2 regions of the Rossellomorea sp. KS-H15a genome follow, and region 2 is predicted to be linked to the other one. Evidence: a T-box and tRNA genes for the amino acid it is inferred to sense, from the RefSeq annotation. Region 2 holds a T-box; the other holds one or more tRNA genes.
The links. The T-box of region 2 lies ahead of serS (serine--tRNA ligase). A T-box ahead of a tRNA ligase gene usually reads a tRNA of that ligase, here a tRNA-Ser.

Region 1 (9,769 bases), 880 kb from region 2:
CAATCACCTGTCCCCAACAGGACAAACTGGACATTTTCCTGGATCATCTCATGAAAGACGCCCCTGATAAGTTCAAGACCCTTTTGGTTCGTCAGTCTCGAAATGATGGACACAAGTGGTATTCCTTCTTCCTCACGAAGTCCAAGGCTTTTTTGCAGATGTTGCTTCGCCTGCTTCTTCCCTTGAAGATTCCCGCTGAAGAAAGGAAACTCCCCGTCATCAGGATTATACACTTCATCATCAATCCCATTAAGGATCCCCAATAATTGGTTATACCGCTGACCTAGTATATTATGAAGCTTTTCCCCGTAGTAAGGCGTGAGGATTTCTTCTTTATACGTAGGGCTCACCGTTGTGACAAAGTCTGAAGAAATGAGCGCTCCTTTCATGAAATTGATGTTCCCATAAAATTCGAGGTATTCATGATGAAAATACCTCTCTGGGATAGCCAGTAAGTCCGTCATCACTTCTTTAGGGTAGATTCCTTGAAATTGCAGATTATGAATCGTGAATACGCTGCGGATGAATGAGTAGCCCGGTCTCTCCTGATACTCGCTTCTGAGTAAGAACGGAACCATGCCCGTATGCCAATCGTGACAATGAATCACATCAGGATAGAAATCAAGAACAGCGATGCTTTCCAACACAGCCCTTGTAAAATAGGAGAATCTTTCTCCATCGTCAAAGTATCCGTATAATCGCTCCCGGTTAAAGTAATATTCATTATCCACAAAATAATAGGTCACGCCATTTTCACTGTACTCTTCAATGCCACAATACTGATTTCTCCAGCCTACCGACACGAAAAATTCTTTCTTCCGTTTCATTTTTGAACGGAATGCTTGAGGAATCCCGCCGTATTTAGGCAGAATCACCCTGACATCCGTGCCTAAACTTCTTAACTCCTTGGGCAGAGCACCAGCAACGTCGGCCAAGCCCCCGGATTTAATAAATGGGACACACTCAGATACTACAAATAACACTTTCACGAATTCATCAGCGCTCCTTGAATCATCCCTTTGCGAATGACGATTGGATTGTTTGCTTCCCCGATAAGCTTGACACCATCTTCTATCCTCACATCTTTATCCAGAATCACATTCTCCAGTACACAGTTATCTCCAATTTGGCTCTTCTGCATAATGATGCTGTTAGAAATTGTGGTATTCCTGCCAACCTTCACCGCTCTGAACATAGTAGAATTCTTCACTTGGCCTTCAATGAAGCATCCATTGGCGATGATGCTGTTTTTCACGCTTGCAGCCGATGTATAGCGTGTCGGCGGCTCATCCTTCACTTTCGTATAAATGGGCATATCTTTCTTGAACAGCTCTTTCCAATAGGATAGGTTCATAAGCTTCATGCTCGCATCATAGTATTCTTCAATGGAATCAATCGTTTGAACAAATCCTGCATGCTCATAGCCGCACACCTTGAATCCGCTATCCATGTCGTCCACTACATCCTGCATACATGTGTAGCCCGTTTCACGCCTGTTCTCGACCAAATCAATCAATGTAGACGTTTTGACCAAGTACATATCCAAGGAGCTGCCGTTGTGACGCATTTCCGTTATATCACAACCGATACGGATATGACGTTCCAGTACGGGTTGATAATCGATGTTACATAACGTGAAGCAATTGCTGATCAGGGCGTACTCCTGGGTACTGCGTCTGAAGTAGTCCATATGATGGGCAAAGTGATTAAAGGACCCTACACCCTCTTCATTCGCTTCCAGTCCAGGAGCAGGAAAGAAAAACAAGCCATCCCGCTTCCGGTTCAGATCCCAGTTCTTGCCTGATCCGAGATGATCCATCAGGGATCTGTATTGAAACTTTGGAAAGATCGCAACGCTGCCGATATCGGAATTCACCATATTGGAAAGGACAAAGTCAATCAACCGGTATCTCCCGGCAATCGGAAGGGCCGCCAATGAGCGATGTAATAATAAATCCTCCAAGGAATCGTAGTAACTCGTAGCATCAATAACACCAAGCATCGTATTTTTCAAAACACTTCTCCTCCTCTAATGTTGTTAAGATGGTCTTGAACCTTATACTCTTTCCTGCTCCAGCAGTGCTTCAATGAATGATTCCGTCACGAGGATCACTTCATCGGATCCCTCTTCCGGCATGATGCATAAGCCCTTTGGAACTCTTACATTCGACGGCACGATCGCCTGCTCGATATAGACGTTTTCTTCAACGACAGCGTCCGGCATGATGACTGAACGACTGACATGCGCTCCTTTTTTCACCGTTGTTCCCTGGAAGAGGACAGACTTTTGAATCGTTCCTTCAATCGTACATCCTTCATTTACAAGAGATCCCTCTACAAGGGCTTCTTCTGAAATATATTGAGGAGGCTCATTCGGATTAACCGAATACACTCTCCAATCATGATCGAACAGATTCAGTTCATTCTGTTCATCTATTAGATCCATATTCGCTTCCCAAAGGCTCTTGACCGTACCGACATCCTTCCAATAGCCTTCAAATGGATAAGCCATCAGTTTCTTCTTTTCATCAAGGAGGAGAGGAATGACATCCTTCCCAAAGTCATGGCTTGAGTCCGGATTCCGTTCATCCATCTCCAAATAATCCTTTAGCACGGAATAATTGAAGATGTAAATGCCCATCGAGGCAAGATTGCTTTTCGGGAAAGGCGGTTTTTCTTCAAACTCCGTGACACGCATATCCTCATTCGTGTTCATCAGTCCGAAACGACTCGCTTCATCCCAGCCCACTTCAATGACTGAAATCGAGACATCCGCTTTTTTCTCGATATGATAATCAAGCATTTTACTATAATCCATTTTGTAAATGTGATCACCCGACAGAATCAATACGTACTCGGGATCATATTGCTCAAGGTAATTCATATTTTGATAGATGGCGCTTGCCGTCCCCGTATACCAGCGCATCTCGGATGATTCAGCATATGGAGGCAGGACTGTCACCCCACCGTTTTTGCGGTCAAGGTCCCACGCACTCCCGATTCCGATATACGAATTCAATACCAAGGGCTGGTACTGGGTAAGAACACCGACTGTGTCGATGCCTGAGTTCGTACAATTGCTCAGGGTAAAATCAATGATACGGTACTTTCCTCCAAATGGTACGGCCGGTTTCGCCAGACTCTTCGTCAATGAACTCAACCTGCTCCCTTTTCCACCTGCTAATAACATGGCCACACATCTACCTTTTGCCATTACTCTTCTCCCCTTTCACTCGATTGGTCTTAAATAAACGGCTGCGTATGGTGGAATCGTCATTTCCACATACCCATCCCTTCCATGATACGGTTGATTGTGCACGGTAAGCGGGTTGGGGTTCACTTGATGGGAACCTCCAAACCTTCCATCATCACTATTCCAGATCTCTTCATACGAAGAAACCTTATCTACCCCCACCTTATACTGGTGATACACATGAGGACTGAAATTGCAGATCACCACAAGATGATCTCCCTTCTCTATCCCATAACGGATGAAAGAGAAAATCTGCTGCTCTGCATTATTTACGTCAACCCACTGGAACCCGTCTGAACGATGATCCATCTGAAATAATGGTTCAGCACCTTTATATAAATGCATAAGCTCTTTAAAATATGAATTGAATTTGTGATGAAATTCGTAATCCAGTAAATGCCAATCCAATTCCTCAAGGTCCTTCCATTCTGAAAACGGGGCCAGTTCACTTCCCATGAACAGAAGCTTTTTACCTGGATGAGCCATCATGAAGCTCAGAAGCAACCGATATTGAGCAAATTTCTGCCAGTAATCCCCGGGCATTTTATTTAATAACGACTTCTTCCCATGCACCACTTCATCATGGGAGAAGGGAAGAACATAATTCTCTGAAAAGGCATATAACAGTGAAAACGTGATGAGAGAATGCACATGCCTTCGTTCAGATGGATCGGTTTCCATATATTTAAGGACGTCATTCATCCATCCCATATTCCACTTATAATTAAATCCCAGTCCTCCATAATGAACGGGAGACGTCACCTGTGGCCAGTCCGTAGAATCCTCTGCAATCATCAAAATCGAAGAATCAAACTCAAAAACGGCCTTGTTCAAGTTTTTCAAAAACTGTATGGCGCCTTCATTCGGGTTAAGCTCACCCTGATTCGCCCAATAGATGATGTTCGCCACCGCATCGATCCTGAAGCCATCGATATGATACTGATCCATCCAGAAGCGGGCGTTTGAAATCAGGAAACTCCTCACTTCCCCTTTACCTAAATCAAAGTTCGCCGTTCCCCACGTATAATTCTCCCGGTCCCTTTCCTCACTGTACTCATAGGCGAACGAACCATCGAACTTATATAACCCATGCGCATCCTTACAAAAATGACCTGGGACCCAATCCAGGATCACGCCAATATTATGTAAATGACATTCATTCACAAATGCCATCAAATCATGTGGTGAGCCGTAGCGACTGGTAGGGGAATAATAACCCGTACCCTGATAACCCCAAGACCGGTCAAATGGATGCTCCGTGACAGGCAGCAGCTCAATATGGGTGAATCCCTGCTCCTTCACATGGGGAATCAATTGCTGCGCTAATTCCCTATAAGATAGAAACGTTCCTGCTTCCTTCTTCCACGTACCTAAATGGACTTCATAAATCGCCATTGGCTTGTCGTAGATGGTAGTGGATGAACGGTTCTCGAGCCACTTCTCATCTTCCCATCGAAAGCCATCCAGCTCATACACGACGCTTGCCGTATGAGGGCGCTTCTCAGAGGCAAACCCGTACGGATCCGCCTTCAGCTTCTTTGCACCCAGGGGAGTCGTAATCTCATACTTATACGTTTCTCCCGTCAGGTCTTGATCGACTCGAATCGTCCACAAACCTTCACTATTCCGCTTTTTTAGATCATATCCATTCCCATTCCATTGATTAAAGGACCCCACCAATGAAACATGCCTTGCTTTCGGTGCCCAAACGCAAAATTCTGTATAGGTCCCAGTGGAATCCCTTCTCACATGTGCACCCATAAACTGATAGGCCTGCTGCAAATTTCCCTCATGAAACAAAAACACATCGTAATCTGTTATGGTCATTGCGTTCATCATCTCACCTACATTTTTTCAATCTACATAACTACTTTCTCACAACATCACCAAAATCCTCTTTATAATCGTCGTTCAATTACGACAATTTACTACATGCATATATGAAAAAGCGGTTTATTTGGAAAGTTATTCTAAATGGTAAGGTTTACATTGTAAAAACATAGGGGAAATACGTTGAATTCTTAGCGGAATTTGTCGAAAGTTTTTTCATGAAAAAAGCTAAAATATGTAGGGAATATAGAAGGATTCCGGTATTTTGTATAAGATTTTGGTTGGTTGGAAGATGAAGCAGCTGTGTCGAATAAAGGGAGGAAAGTGGTGTTTGATGACCTTGTTTTTCGATGATCACTGACCTTCTCTTCCGCACTGGAAAATTTGATTTGTATGAAGTGAAGTTGATAATAAAACGGGGGAAGTGGATCATATACCGGGAAAGTCGATAATATATCGGGGAAAGTCGATAATATATCCAATGACGCAGAAACCAGGAACATATTTTTTCATATAAAGCATGCTTATATCAGCTTCATTTCAAGCCAAAGTACTACTTTGTACAACAAAAAAAGACTATCAAGAATGATAGTCTCTTCATAATGACCCATACGGGATTCGAACCCGTGTTACCGCCGTGAAAGGGCGGTGTCTTAACCGCTTGACCAATGGGCCTAAATGGCGGAGAAGGAGGGATTTGAACCCTCGCGCCAGTTGCCCGACCTACACCCTTAGCAGGGGCGCCTCTTCAGCCACTTGAGTACTTCTCCAAATATGGCTCCGCAGGCAAGATTCGAACTTGCGACCGATCGGTTAACAGCCGATAGCTCTACCACTGAGCTACTGCGGAATAATGAAATGGTGGGCCTAAGTGGACTCGAACCACCGACCTCACGCTTATCAGGCGTGCGCTCTAACCAGCTGAGCTATAGGCCCAAAAAATAAATTGGAGCGGGTGAAGGGAATCGAACCCTCATCATCAGCTTGGAAGGCTGAGGTTTTACCACTAAACTACACCCGCAATAAAAAATAAAATATGGGGCGACTGATGGGAATCGAACCCACGAATGCCTGAACCACAATCAGGTGCGTTAACCACTTCGCCACAATCGCCATAATGTGTCTAAATAAAAAATGGTGGCTCAGGACGGAATCGAACCGCCGACACATGGATTTTCAGTCCATTGCTCTACCAACTGAGCTACTGAGCCTTACTTAGTTTTGAAAAAAATAATACCATTATCTTTTAATGAAAATGGCGGTCCGGACGGGACTCGAACCCGCGACCTCCTGCGTGACAGGCAGGCATTCTAACCAACTGAACTACCGGACCAAAGCTTTTTGCGTTAGCAAAATAGGTTTCATTACCTTCGCGCTAGCGAAAATAACTATCCATACGTGACTCATCGCGAATTATCAAGTTCCTAATTCATAAACAAATCAAAATGGTATTGCGGGGACAGGATTTGAACCTGCGACCTTCGGGTTATGAGCCCGACGAGCTACCGAACTGCTCCACCCCGCGACGATAAAATATATTTAAGTGTCCACTATCCCATTGTGTATCGCGTAGAACCACCCCGACTTCAGTAAGCTTATTCAAGTTGCTGCTCAGTCGGTGCGCTGATGTAGACGCTCCGAAGATTATTCGGTCGTGCTCCACCCCGCGACGATAAAATATAAAAGATAATATGGAGGAGGAAGGGGGATTCGAACCCCCGCGGGCTGTTACACCCCTGTCGGTTTTCAAGACCGATCCCTTCAGCCGGACTTGGGTATTCCTCCGTAATAAAAATGGTACTTGGTGGACCTTGTAGGACTCGAACCTACGACCGGACGGTTATGAGCCGTCTGCTCTAACCAACTGAGCTAAAGGTCCCTAATGGTAGCGGCGGAGGGGATCGAACCCCCGACCTCACGGGTATGAACCGTACGCTCTAGCCAGCTGAGCTACACCGCCAAGAAACATATAACATAGTATTCAGTTTCACTTTCGCAAAACATATAGGATTTTTTGCTGTGCAAACATCAATGAAGATTATTTTGCTGGTGCAAAAAATCTTGGTGGAGCCTAGCGGGATCGAACCGCTGACCTCCTGCGTGCAAAGCAGGCGCTCTCCCAGCTGAGCTAAGGCCCCAAAGAAGGTGGTCGGGAAGACAGGATTCGAACCTGCGACCCCTTGGTCCCAAACCAAGTGCTCTACCAAGCTGAGCTACTTCCCGATATATGGCGCGCCCGAGAGGAGTCGAACCCCTAACCTTTTGATCCGTAGTCAAACGCTCTATCCAATTGAGCTACGGGCGCTAAATGAATTCTATAATAGTAACGTAAGGATAGATATTTTGCTTACGCAAATCAATGATGATTATTTTGCTTCGCAAAAAATCCTGGTGCCGAGGACCGGAATCGAACCGGTACGGTAGTCACCTACCGCAGGATTTTAAGTCCTGTGCGTCTGCCAGTTCCGCCACCCCGGCAAGTCTCTGGAGCGGAAGACGGGATTCGAACCCGCGACCCCCACCTTGGCAAGGTGGTGTTCTACCACTGAACTACTTCCGCAAAAGAAATGGTGCGGGTGAAGGGACTTGAACCCCCACGCCTTGCGGCGCCAGATCCTAAGTCTGGTGCGTCTGCCAATTCCGCCACACCCGCATTTATTTATGTTTTTCACATTGGAGAAAAACAATGGTAAGATATTTTGCCGAAGCAAAAATCAATGGTGAGCCATGAAGGATTCGAACCTTCGACCCTCTGATTAAAAGTCAGATGCTCTACCAACTGAGCTAATGGCTCGTCTCATAAAAAACCAAATGGTGCCGGCAAGAGGACTTGAACCCCCAACCTACTGATTACAAGTCAGTTGCTCTACCAGTTGAGCTACACCGGCGTGTAAGATCCTTTTATAAATACTGCTTAATGAAAGTAGTTCACCGGAGCAGTTTAAGGAAAGATATTTTGCTGGCGCAAAAATCTTTGGTGGAGGATGACGGGATCGAACCGCCGACCCTCTGCTTGTAAGGCAGATGCTCTCCCAGCTGAGCTAATCCTCCATGGTATATAGCCTGGCGACGTCCTACTCTCACAGGGGGAGATCCCCCAACTACCATCGGCGCTGAAGAGCTTAACTTCCGTGTTCGGCATGGGAACGGGTGTGACCTCTTCGCCATTGTCACCAGACTATGTCTTGTCTCTTTTTTAGGACAAGTATTATTATATCGTGTAGATATAATTTTTCAAGGCTTTTTTATATTTTCGTATAAAATTATTCCCTGAAAACTAGATAAAGAATTGATGTCAAGAAAGCCGAATATCGACCAATTGTTGTTCATTAAAATAATGACTCTTTGTGGTTAAGTCCTCGATCGATTAGTATCAGTCAACTCCACATGTCGCCATGCTTCCATCTCTGACCTATCTACCTAGTCATCTTCTAGGGATCTTACTCACTTACGTGATGGGAAATCTCATCTCGAGGGGGGCTTCATGCTTAGATGCTTTCAGCACTTATCCCTTCCGCACATAGCTACCCAGCGATGCCTTTGGCAAGACAACTGGTACACCAGCGGTGCGTCCATCCCGGTCCTCTCGTACTAAGGACAGCTCCTCTCAAATTTCCTGCGCCCACGACGGATAGGGACCGAACTGTCTCACGACGTTCTGAACCCAGCTCGCGTACCGCTTTAATGGGCGAACAGCCCAACCCTTGGGACCGACTACAGCCCCAGGATGCGATGAGCCGACATCGAGGTGCCAAACCTCCCCGTCGATGTGGACTCTTGGGGGAGATAAGCCTGTTATCCCCGGGGTAGCTTTTATCCGTTGAGCGATGGCCCTTCCATGCGGAACCACCGGATCACTAAGCCCGACTTTCGTCCCTGCTCGACTTGTAGGTCTCGCAGTCAAGCTCCCTTGTGCCTTTACACTCTGCGAATGATTTCCAACCATTCTGAGGGAACCTTTGGGCGCCTCCGTTACTCTTTAGGAGGCGACCGCCCCAGTCAAACTGCCCACCTGACACTGTCTCCCACCCCGATAAGGGGCGCGGGTTAGAATTTCAATACAGCCAGGGTAGTATCCCACCGATGCCTCCACCGAAGCTGGCGCTCCGGTTTCCAAGGCTCCTACCTATCCTGTACAAGCTGTACCAAAATTCAATATCAGGCTACAGTAAAGCTCCACGGGGTCTTTCCGTCCTGTCGCGGGTAACCTGCATCTTCACAGGTACTATAATTTCACCGAGTCTCTCGTTGAGACAGTGCCCAGATCGTTACGCCTTTCGTGCGGGTCGGAACTTACCCGACAAGGAATTTCGCTACCTTAGGACCGTTATAGTTACGGCCGCCGTTTACTGGGGCTTCGATTCGCACCTTCGCTTGCGCTAAGCACTCCTCTTAACCTTCCAGCACCGGGCAGGCGTCAGCCCCTATACTTCGCCTTACGGCTTCGCAGAGACCTGTGTTTTTGCTAAACAGTCGCCTGGGCCTATTCACTGCGGCTCTCTCGGGCTTGCACCCTACCAGAGCACCCCTTCTCCCGAAGTTACGGGGTCATTTTGCCGAGTTCCTTAACGAGAGTTCTCTCGCTCACCTTAGGATTCTCTCCTCGCCTACCTGTGTCGGTTTGCGGTACGGGCACCTTTTTCCTCGCTAGAGGCTTTTCTTGGCAGTGTGGAATCAGGAACTTCG
Region 2 (9,769 bases):
GTTATTGTTACCAGCTAAATCAGAGGTGTTACCAAAGGATGTAAACATTTCTGTTGAATTAACGGACTCAATTAAGCTGAATGTACCTGTCATCAGTGCAGGGATGGATACTGTTACCGAAGCTGAAATGGCGATTGCAATGGCTCGAACAGGTGGACTCGGTATCATCCACAAGAATATGAGTATTGAACAGCAAGCTGAACAGGTCGATAAAGTAAAACGTTCCGAAAGTGGAGTTATCTCTGATCCATTCTTTTTAACTCCGCATCATCAAGTCTTTTCTGCAGAGCACTTGATGGGCAAATATAGAATTTCCGGTGTTCCGATTGTGAACAACGAGCAAGAACAGAAGCTTGTCGGGATTTTAACGAATCGCGATCTTCGTTTCATCCAGGATTACTCGATCCAGATTTCGGATGTCATGACGAAGGAGAATCTTGTAACGGCTCCAGTCGGTACTACCCTAGAAGAAGCGGAAAAAATTCTTCAGCAATATAAGATTGAAAAGCTGCCTTTGATCGATCAAGAAGGAACACTTAAAGGATTGATTACGATCAAGGATATTGAGAAAGTCATCGAGTTCCCGAATTCGGCTAAAGATGCTCAAGGTCGTTTATTAGTGGGAGCAGCCGTTGGTATTTCCAAGGACACATTAACTCGTGTAGAACATTTGGTTAAAGCCCATGTGGATGTCATCGTGATCGATACGGCTCACGGTCATTCCGCTGGAGTCCTTTCTATTGTTCGTGAAATACGTGAAGCTTATCCAACGTTAAATATCGTTGCAGGTAATGTAGCCACGGCTGAAGCGACAAGAGAATTGATTGAAGCAGGTGCAGATGTGGTTAAAGTGGGAATCGGACCTGGTTCGATTTGTACAACCCGCGTGGTTGCAGGTGTGGGTGTTCCACAAATTACCGCTGTGTATGATTGTGCAACTGAAGCAAGAAAGCATGGGAAGAGCATCATCGCCGATGGAGGCATCAAGTACTCCGGTGATATTGTGAAAGCCCTGGCAGCCGGAGGACATGCCGTCATGCTTGGAAGCTTATTGGCAGGTACATCTGAAAGCCCTGGCGAAACGGAAATCTTCCAAGGTCGCCGCTTTAAAGTATACAGAGGGATGGGTTCTGTCAGCTCGATGGAAAAAGGATCAAAGGACCGTTATTTCCAAGAGGAAGCGAAAAAGTTCGTTCCAGAAGGCATCGAAGGGCGTATTCCTTATAAAGGACCATTAGCCGATACATTGTATCAGCTGGTTGGAGGCTTACGTTCAGGAATGGGTTACTGTGGAACGAAAGACTTATACGACTTAAGAGAAAAGGCGCAGTTCATTAAAATGACAGGTGCCGGCCTTCGTGAAAGTCATCCCCATGATGTTCAGATTACGAAAGAAGCACCAAATTACTCTTTATAAGAAAATAATGACAAAAGCTGATCAGAATTTCCTGGTCAGCTTTTTTTAATGTGAAAGAAAGGTTATTCTCCGTCTTTTTTTAGAGGCCGCAAGTCCCTTGACCTATGCCAAAACTAGTCATATTCTCTGTCTATTCTTACCTTTGGAACTATGTTAAAATAACGAAGGTGTACATAAAATCTTGGAGGGCTAACAGTGAAAAGAAGTTGGATTCAAAAATCTTTTGTTTGTATGATGGTTTTTATGATGGCAATGAGTATGGTGCAGAAACCTGCCAATGCTCAAGGTGACTTGGACGTAAACGCAAAAGCTGCGATTTTAGTAGAAGCAAGTACAGGTAAGATTCTGTATGAGAAGAATTCCGATACAGCTCAAGGAATTGCAAGTATGACGAAGATGATGACGGAATACGTGTTACTTGAAGCAGTTAAAGAAGGTAAAGTGAAATGGGATCAGACATACACGGTTCCGACAAAAATTTCGAATATGTCCCATAATGATAATTTGAGTAATGTTCCATTAAGAGAAGAGGGAACATATAATATCAAAGATCTGTATGAGGCAATGGCGATCGAATCTGCGAATGCTGCAGCGATGGCCATCGCTGAAACTGTAGCCGGGTCTCAAGAAAAGTTTGTTCAAATGATGAATGATAAAGCCAAAGAACTGGGCTTGGAAAACTATAAATTTGTCAATGTGACTGGATTGAATAATAAAGATTTAGCTCCTTATGTGGATCAAGTGGTCGGTGGAGCAGATGAAGAAAATGTGATGTCTGCGAAAGATACCGCAACACTTGCTTATCGATTGATGAAAGATTTCCCTGAAATCCTTGATACATCAAAAATCGCGAAGAAGACATTCGCCGAAGGCACTGAAGATGCTTTCAATATGAAAAACTGGAACTGGATGCTGCCTGGATTGATTCGTGAATACGAGGGCATGGACGGTTTGAAAACCGGTACGACTGATTTTGCGGGTGGATGTTTTACAGGAACAGCTGAAAGAGATGGAATGCGTTATATTACAGTGGTGATGAACGTGGATATCAGCTCTGGTGAAAATTCTTATGACGCACGTTTTAATGAAACAAGAAAAATGTTAGATTACGCCTTTACTAATTTCACAATGGAAGAAGTCCTTCCTGCTGACTACAAAGTAAAAGGACATAAAACACTTTCAGTTCAAAAAGGAAAAGAAAAAGAAGTTCAAATCAAAACCGATTCTCCATTAAGCATGGTGGTTAAGAACGGTGAAGAAGATCAATACAAACCTAAGTTTGTGTTGGATAAGAAAAAGTTGAATGATGATGGCGAACTGACCGCTCCTGTTAAAGAAGGGGAAAAGGTCGGGTATGTCATGCTGGAAGCTAAAGGCAAGAAAGATTTAGGTTATCTTACGGATAAAGGAACGAACGCTTCAAAGGCATCTGTTGTGACAGTGGATGGTGTCGAGAAAGCGAACTGGTTCGTCCTTTCCATGAGAGCCGTCGGTGGTTTCTTCGGAGATATCTGGGATTCCATTACTTCTACGGTTAAAGGCTGGTTCTAACTTATAATAAACACCAAGGCTCAAGTTGATGAGTCCTGGTGTTTTTTTATAATTGAATAATTGTAGGGTCTTATACAAAGGGACTGAAGAAATGCTTGTCGCCGCTTCCGCTTTTCGTCTTGACATAAGCCCGTTTTTATTGTTTATTTAGCAGTAGGGTTACATAATCATTCCGATTGTTTTAGTCACGTTTTCTTCCTTTTTTGGGAAGTTGTGGGCATGCAAGGGATAAATATAAGGGGGATATAGATATGAAGACTGGTACAGATCGTGTAAAAAGAGGTATGGCTGAAATGCAAAAAGGCGGCGTTATCATGGACGTTGTCAATGCAGAGCAGGCAAAAGTTGCCGAAGCTGCGGGTGCAGTTGCGGTAATGGCTTTAGAACGTGTTCCAGCAGACATCCGTGCTGCAGGTGGAGTGGCAAGAATGGCAGATCCTCGTATTATTGAAGAAGTGATGGGTGCTGTTTCGATTCCTGTAATGGCAAAGGCTCGTATCGGTCATATAGTTGAGGCGAGAGTTCTTGAATCAATGGGTGTTGACTACCTTGATGAAAGTGAAGTATTGACGCCCGCTGATGAAGAGTACCATTTAAATAAAAGAGATTTCACGGTTCCTTTCGTATGCGGATGCCGTGATTTAGGTGAAGCTGCCCGCCGTATCGGTGAAGGGGCATCTATGCTTCGTACAAAGGGTGAGCCTGGAACAGGTAACATCGTTGAAGCGGTTCGTCATATGCGTAAGGTCAATGCTCAAGTACGTAAGCTAGTGAGCATGAATGAAGATGAGATCATGACAGAAGCGAAGTTACTGGGAGCTCCATACGAATTATTGTTAGAAATTAAAGAAAACGGTCGTTTACCTGTTGTAAACTTTGCTGCAGGCGGAATTGCTACACCAGCTGATGCGGCTCTTATGATGGAATTAGGGGCTGACGGAGTATTCGTAGGCTCTGGTATCTTCAAGTCAGAGAACCCTGAAAAATTCGCAAGAGCGATTGTAGAAGCGACTACTCACTATCAGGATTACAAGTTGATCGCAGAACTGTCTAAAGAGCTTGGTGTAGCGATGAAGGGTGTAGAAATTTCTTCTATCCTCCCTGAAAACCGTATGCAAGATCGTGGATGGTAAGGTGTGATTCTATGTTGAACATCGGTGTATTAGGACTTCAAGGTGCCGTCAGGGAGCATGTTCGTTCCATTGAAGCCTCAGGTGCCAAGGCGATCGTCGTGAAGCGTGTAGAGCAACTGGAAGAGATTCATGGGCTCATCATGCCTGGTGGGGAAAGTACCACCATGAGAAGGCTGATTGACCGCTATGGCTTTATGGAGCCGTTAAGACAATTCGCAGCAGCAGGGAAGCCGATCTTTGGAACATGTGCCGGTTTGATTCTGTTAGCGAAGCATGTTGTCGGTTACGAAGAGCCTCATCTTGGGGTGATGGATGTGACGGTGGAGCGTAATTCATTTGGCCGTCAGAAGGAAAGCTTTGAAGCGGACCTTTCGATTGCCCATGTAGGAGAAGGATTCAATGCCGTCTTCATCCGTGCGCCTCATATCGTGGAAGCGGGAGAAGATGTTGAAATCCTGGCGAAGCATAACGAGCGTATCGTGCTTGCCCGCCACGGACAGTTCCTCGGCTGTTCATTCCATCCTGAATTGACGGATGATCATCGTCTGACTGCATTTTTCGTTGAAATGGTGAAAGAAAGCATGGAAAAAACAATCGCATAATTCTATTGCAAAATGGAAAACATTGTAGTAGATTATGAAATAACCAATAAAAATTAAAATCGTTGAGAGGAAATAGTAGTAAAGAAAGCTTGCTAAAGAGAGTCGATGGCCGGTGAGAATCGATGCAGGAGCTTTACGAATCCATCCTTGAGTGAAGTACTGAATGAAGTAGGTATTTTCGGTGATTCCGTTACCATCTCTTAAGAGGAAGATGCGAGAGTGTCTTCAATTAGGGTGGCAACGCGGAAACCTCCGTCCCTTTTACCAGGGATGGGGGTTTTTTATATTTTTATAAAAAGGAGAGAAACTGCATGTTAGACATTAAATATTTACGTAACAATCTGGAAGATGTAAAAGCCCGACTTCAGCACCGCGGTGAGAACCTGGAGGACTTCGGTAAGTTTGAAGAGCTTGATAAGAGAAGAAGAGAGCTCCTGGTGGAAAGTGAAGATCTCAAGAGCAAGCGTAATGATGTATCCCAACAAATTGCCGAGCTGAAAAAAGAGAAAAAAGATGCTCAGGATATGATTGTGGAAATGCGCGAAGTCGGGGCCATGGTTAAAAAGCTGGATGATGAATTAAGAGGCATCGAAGAAGAACTTGAGCGCATCCTTCTTTCTATTCCAAATATCCCTCATGAAACGGTACCTGTCGGAGAAACAGAAGATGATAATGTTGAAGCGCGTAAATGGGGAGAGGTCCGGGAATTCGATTTCGAAGCACAGCCTCACTGGGATGTTGCCACAGGACTTGGAATTCTTGATTTCGAACGTGCAGGGAAAGTGACGGGGAGCCGATTCGTTTTCTATAAAGGACTTGGAGCAAGACTTGAAAGAGCCCTCATCAACTTCATGATGGACCTTCACATGGATGAGCATGGCTATACAGAAATGATCCCTCCATTCCTTGTGAATAGAGCGAGTATGACAGGAACAGGTCAGCTTCCAAAGTTTGAGGAAGATGCATTCAGAATTGAAAGTGAAGACTACTTCCTAGTACCAACGGCAGAAGTGCCTGTGACGAATTATCATCGTGATGAGATCCTGAAGGCTGACGAACTGCCTGTAAGCTATGTGGCATACAGCGCCAACTTCCGCTCTGAAGCTGGATCTGCAGGACGTGACACAAGAGGGCTGATCCGTCAGCATCAATTCAACAAAGTCGAGCTGGTACGCTTTGTGAAGCCTGAGGACTCTTATGATGAGTTAGAGAAATTGACGGGTCACGCTGAAAAAGTTCTTCAGCTGCTTGGCCTGCCGTACCGCGTATTATCTATGTGTACAGCGGACCTGGGCTTCACAGCAGCCAAGAAGTACGACATTGAAGTGTGGATCCCGAGTTACGGGACGTACCGTGAGATTTCTTCTTGCAGTAACTTTGAGAGCTTCCAGGCGAGACGTGCCAACATCCGCTTCAGAAGAGAGCCGAACGCAAAGCCTGAACATGTGCATACGTTAAATGGTTCTGGATTAGCGATCGGACGTACAGTAGCCGCCATCCTGGAAAACTACCAGCAGGAAGATGGCAGTGTCATCGTACCAGAAGCCCTTCGTCCATATATGGGTGGAGTGGAAGTCATTAAATAAAACGTTTTTATCAGCAAAAAGAAGTCTCGCGTTCCTCCGTGAGACTTCTTTTTAATTTTTTTTGAAATATCCTTGACTCCATTCATACACCATGTTATTATAATTCTTGTCGATACGGAGGAATACCCAAGTCCGGCTGAAGGGATCGGTCTTGAAAACCGACAGGGGTGTAACAGCCCGCGGGGGTTCGAATCCCCCTTCCTCCTCCATTGATTTTTTTTATAACCATCGCGCATAAACTTTGGAGATAGAATTCGTTACATTTCATGTAACGAATTTTTTTATTTTATCTCCATGTCAAAGGACCCAGTACCTCTTACTTAAGGTTCTTTATATCTTCTCTTACATGGTGATCGGACGTGTTTTCAAGTACACCGATCGCTGTAATATGACTGCGTGCTTCGTCATCCCCCAGCAGGTAGATCTTCGCATAAATATCCTTCATCGATTGATCATAATGATCATCTTCTGGTGAATTATGATACTGGCGGAATGGAACCTGAGCGCGTCTCATGGTCGACATATCGTCATCATAGTTATCGTTAAAGAGCATTTTAAGCTCGTTCACCTCTGTAGGGGTTGCGAATATCCGAAAGCTTGGACTGGCGTTTTGATTCGGATCCTGCAGAATATCCCCGCTGCTGATATCAACAAAATAAGTTTGTTTCGATTCCATCATCTCTACATCTCCCCAATCGATTATTTGTTACTACCTATACCTCTTTTCGGATGGAAATAAACGGATGGGTGCTTCCTCCTTTCTTTATTAGGCATTTTGTAGGGAGGGTATAAAAAAAGACTACTCATACCGCAGAGTAGTCTTTTCTTTATTTAGCTCTTTAACATTCTCGTCTGTTCGATGAAGTAACCGATTCTTTCGACGATTGGTTCGATGGAATTTTGGTCGTTGACGAGATCGTATTCGCTGATGTCGAGTCTTAAGACGGGACACGCGTTAAAGGAATTGATCCAGTTTTCGTAGCGCTCGTGCATTTCCTCCCAGTAGGCAACAGGCGTTTGCTGTTCCATCGGGCGACCCCGCTCTTTGATGCGGTCCACGATATGATCAATGGACCCTTCAAGGTAAATCAACAGATCAGGGTGAGGGAAGTATGGCGTCATGACCATGGCATCGAATAGGCTTGTATAGGTTTCATAGTCGATTTCACTCATATTCCCTTTTTCATAATGCATGCGTGCGAATATGCCTGTATCCTCGTAGATCGAGCGGTCTTGGATAAAGCCGCCGCCGTATTCAAAGATTTTCTTCTGTTCTTTAAAGCGTTCTGCCAGGAAGTAGACTTGAAGGTGGAAGCTCCAGCTTTTAAAGTCCTGATAAAATTTATCAAGATATGGATTGGTATCCACTTTTTCAAATGACGTCCGGAAGCCCAAAGCGTTAGCCAATCCGTTTGTCATCGTGGATTTCCCGACACCGACCGTTCCGGCAATGGTGATCACGGCATTGTTCGGGATCCCGTATTTAGTGCGAAGATTCATGATAGTGAACTCCTTTTTTCAGTGTAGTTTCTAATTGAGTAAGAATATGTTCCAGATCCTCTTTGTTTTGAACAAAGTCTACGTGGTCGCCATTGTAGCGAAGAACAGGGATATCCGGGTGTGTTTCTTCGAATGTATTCATATATTCTTCATAATCCAGTGATAGCTGCTTCAGGTATAGAGGGCTGATTTTCTTTTCAAAATCACGTCCTCTTTTTTCGATGCGCTTCAGGAGCGTATCCAAGCTTGCGTTCAAGTAAATGACCACATTGGGTCTCGGCATGTCTGAAGTCAGGATGTCATAGATGTTGAGGTATTTCTTGAATTGTTGTTCATCCTTCAATGTGCGTTTTGCGAAGATGATGTTTTTAAGAATATGATAATCTGCAACGACAGATTTGTTCTGAGATAAGTAGTGTTTCTCGATATCTTCTAATTGTTTATATCGATTGCATAAGAAAAACATCTCTGTTTGAAAGCTCCACTCTTCAATGTCATCATAAAACTTATCTAAGAATGGGTTTTCATCTACGATTTCTTTAAGCAGGTGAAATTGAAAATGATCGGAAATCGCTTTTGCAAGAGAGGTTTTTCCTATTCCAATCGGGCCTTCAACGGTAATGAAAGGAATGCGCCCCATTAATTGTCCTCCTCATATTACTCTCGAATATAGTGTGAAAAATTACGACAGGAATTATTGTAACACAATATATGGATGGTTTGTTCAGGATATTTCCTGTATAGATAAAACACATCACCTTCATTGTATCGGCTTCCTGTAAGGGAATTTTTATGAAGACGCACATAAAAAGCTGATGAATAGGTGTTTATAGATTTACCTATCCATCAGCTTCTATTAATTATCTTTTTACAACATTGAAATTGTCGGAAATTAACAGCCAGTTTTGAGGGAAAGGCAGACCGAGCTTCCAATAGCTCATCCCCCTCAATTTCAATTCTTTCATAAGGTCGAATTTGGCCTGGATGCTTCGTGCATCTTCAAACCAAACTTCATGATCCTTTCCGGTGCCTGCATCACGGTACTTGAAGAATGGTGCCTGCGCTTTTTGATCATAATCGATTTTAACATTGTTATCAGCGGCTATCTGGATTGCCTGTTGCGGACTGATGGCTTTGGCTGTGCTTCCCTGTACAAAAGGGAGTGTCCAGTCATAACCATACAAATTCTGCCCCATGAGAATCTTTGATGGAGGCATCTCAGAAACAGCGTACTCAAGAACATCCCTCACCGGTCCGATAGGGGATACGGCCATGGCAGGACCGCCGCTGTAACCCCACTCATACGTCATGATGACCACGAAGTCGACAATTTCACCGTGGGCTTTATAATCATGTGCTTCATACCATTTCCCTTTTTGATCTGCACTGGTCTTTGGAGCAAGGGCGGTGGAGAGCAGCCATCCTTCCTGATTGAAGCGTGCCTTCGCTTTTCGTAAAAATTGGTTGTAGGCTTCTTTGTCCTGTGGACGTAAGTACTCAAAGTCGAAGTGAATATCCCTGAATCCATATTTCTTAGCCGTTTGGACGACGTTATCCAGGAACTTATTCTGGATGTTCTGATCGGTTAATAGAATTCTGCCCAGTTCATCACTGAATGTCCCTTCCTCCTGGTTGGTGATGGCCATCATCATGACATTATTATTGTCTTTCCCGGTTTGAATGAGGTTTCCGAGGGGAGGTTCTTTCAAAGTGCCATCCCGCTTCGCCTGAAAACTGAACGGAGCGAGATACGTGAGATAGGGGGCGGCTTCCTTGGCGCTTTGTTCAAGGTTCGGGGCCACTTCCTTTCCGTATGGCTCAACATAGCCATTAAACTCCGCTTTCACCTTAGGCTTCTGTGGGATGTATAAACGAGTCCCCACCTGTAGAGGCTGATTAGGAGAAATCCCGTTCACCCTTGCAAGTTCCTGATAAGGGACGCCCGTCTTTTGACTGATTCTCCAAAGACTATCCCCGGGT

Region 1: it has a tRNA-Ser gene. The T-box ahead of serS (serine--tRNA ligase) is inferred to sense a tRNA for this amino acid. The anticodon was not compared.

The regions. Positions count from the first base shown of each region.
Region 1 is NZ_CP096886.1:4,109,569-4,119,337, forward strand. It holds gene glgA (glycogen synthase GlgA) at 1-989, opposite strand, end outside; gene M1J35_RS21080 (GlgC family sugar phosphate nucleotidyltransferase) at 986-2,014, opposite strand; gene M1J35_RS21085 (glucose-1-phosphate adenylyltransferase) at 2,057-3,214, opposite strand; gene glgB (1,4-alpha-glucan branching enzyme) at 3,230-5,092, opposite strand; tRNA gene M1J35_RS21095 (tRNA-Glu) at 5,687-5,758, opposite strand; tRNA gene M1J35_RS21100 (tRNA-Ser) at 5,763-5,853, opposite strand; tRNA gene M1J35_RS21105 (tRNA-Asn) at 5,859-5,933, opposite strand; tRNA gene M1J35_RS21110 (tRNA-Ile) at 5,943-6,019, opposite strand; tRNA gene M1J35_RS21115 (tRNA-Gly) at 6,031-6,104, opposite strand; tRNA gene M1J35_RS21120 (tRNA-His) at 6,121-6,196, opposite strand; tRNA gene M1J35_RS21125 (tRNA-Phe) at 6,219-6,294, opposite strand; tRNA gene M1J35_RS21130 (tRNA-Asp) at 6,340-6,416, opposite strand; tRNA gene M1J35_RS21135 (tRNA-Met) at 6,535-6,608, opposite strand; tRNA gene M1J35_RS21140 (tRNA-Ser) at 6,776-6,868, opposite strand; tRNA gene M1J35_RS21145 (tRNA-Ile) at 6,886-6,962, opposite strand; tRNA gene M1J35_RS21150 (tRNA-Met) at 6,967-7,043, opposite strand; tRNA gene M1J35_RS21155 (tRNA-Ala) at 7,146-7,221, opposite strand; tRNA gene M1J35_RS21160 (tRNA-Pro) at 7,230-7,306, opposite strand; tRNA gene M1J35_RS21165 (tRNA-Arg) at 7,312-7,388, opposite strand; tRNA gene M1J35_RS21170 (tRNA-Leu) at 7,473-7,561, opposite strand; tRNA gene M1J35_RS21175 (tRNA-Gly) at 7,569-7,643, opposite strand; tRNA gene M1J35_RS21180 (tRNA-Leu) at 7,652-7,736, opposite strand; tRNA gene M1J35_RS21185 (tRNA-Lys) at 7,802-7,877, opposite strand; tRNA gene M1J35_RS21190 (tRNA-Thr) at 7,896-7,971, opposite strand; tRNA gene M1J35_RS21195 (tRNA-Val) at 8,059-8,134, opposite strand; rRNA gene rrf (5S ribosomal RNA) at 8,145-8,261, opposite strand; rRNA gene M1J35_RS21205 (23S ribosomal RNA) at 8,431-9,769, opposite strand, start outside.
Region 2 is NZ_CP096886.1:581,236-591,004, forward strand. It holds gene guaB (IMP dehydrogenase) at 1-1,417, shown strand, start outside; gene M1J35_RS02800 (serine hydrolase) at 1,613-2,968, shown strand; gene pdxS (pyridoxal 5'-phosphate synthase lyase subunit PdxS) at 3,220-4,101, shown strand; gene pdxT (pyridoxal 5'-phosphate synthase glutaminase subunit PdxT) at 4,113-4,703, shown strand; T-box leader at 4,757-4,966, shown strand; gene serS (serine--tRNA ligase) at 5,015-6,289, shown strand; tRNA gene M1J35_RS02820 (tRNA-Ser) at 6,406-6,498, shown strand; gene M1J35_RS02825 (hydrolase) at 6,606-6,968, opposite strand; gene M1J35_RS02830 (deoxynucleoside kinase) at 7,121-7,789, opposite strand; gene M1J35_RS02835 (deoxynucleoside kinase) at 7,773-8,429, opposite strand; gene M1J35_RS02840 (glycoside hydrolase family 18 protein) at 8,650-9,769, opposite strand, start outside.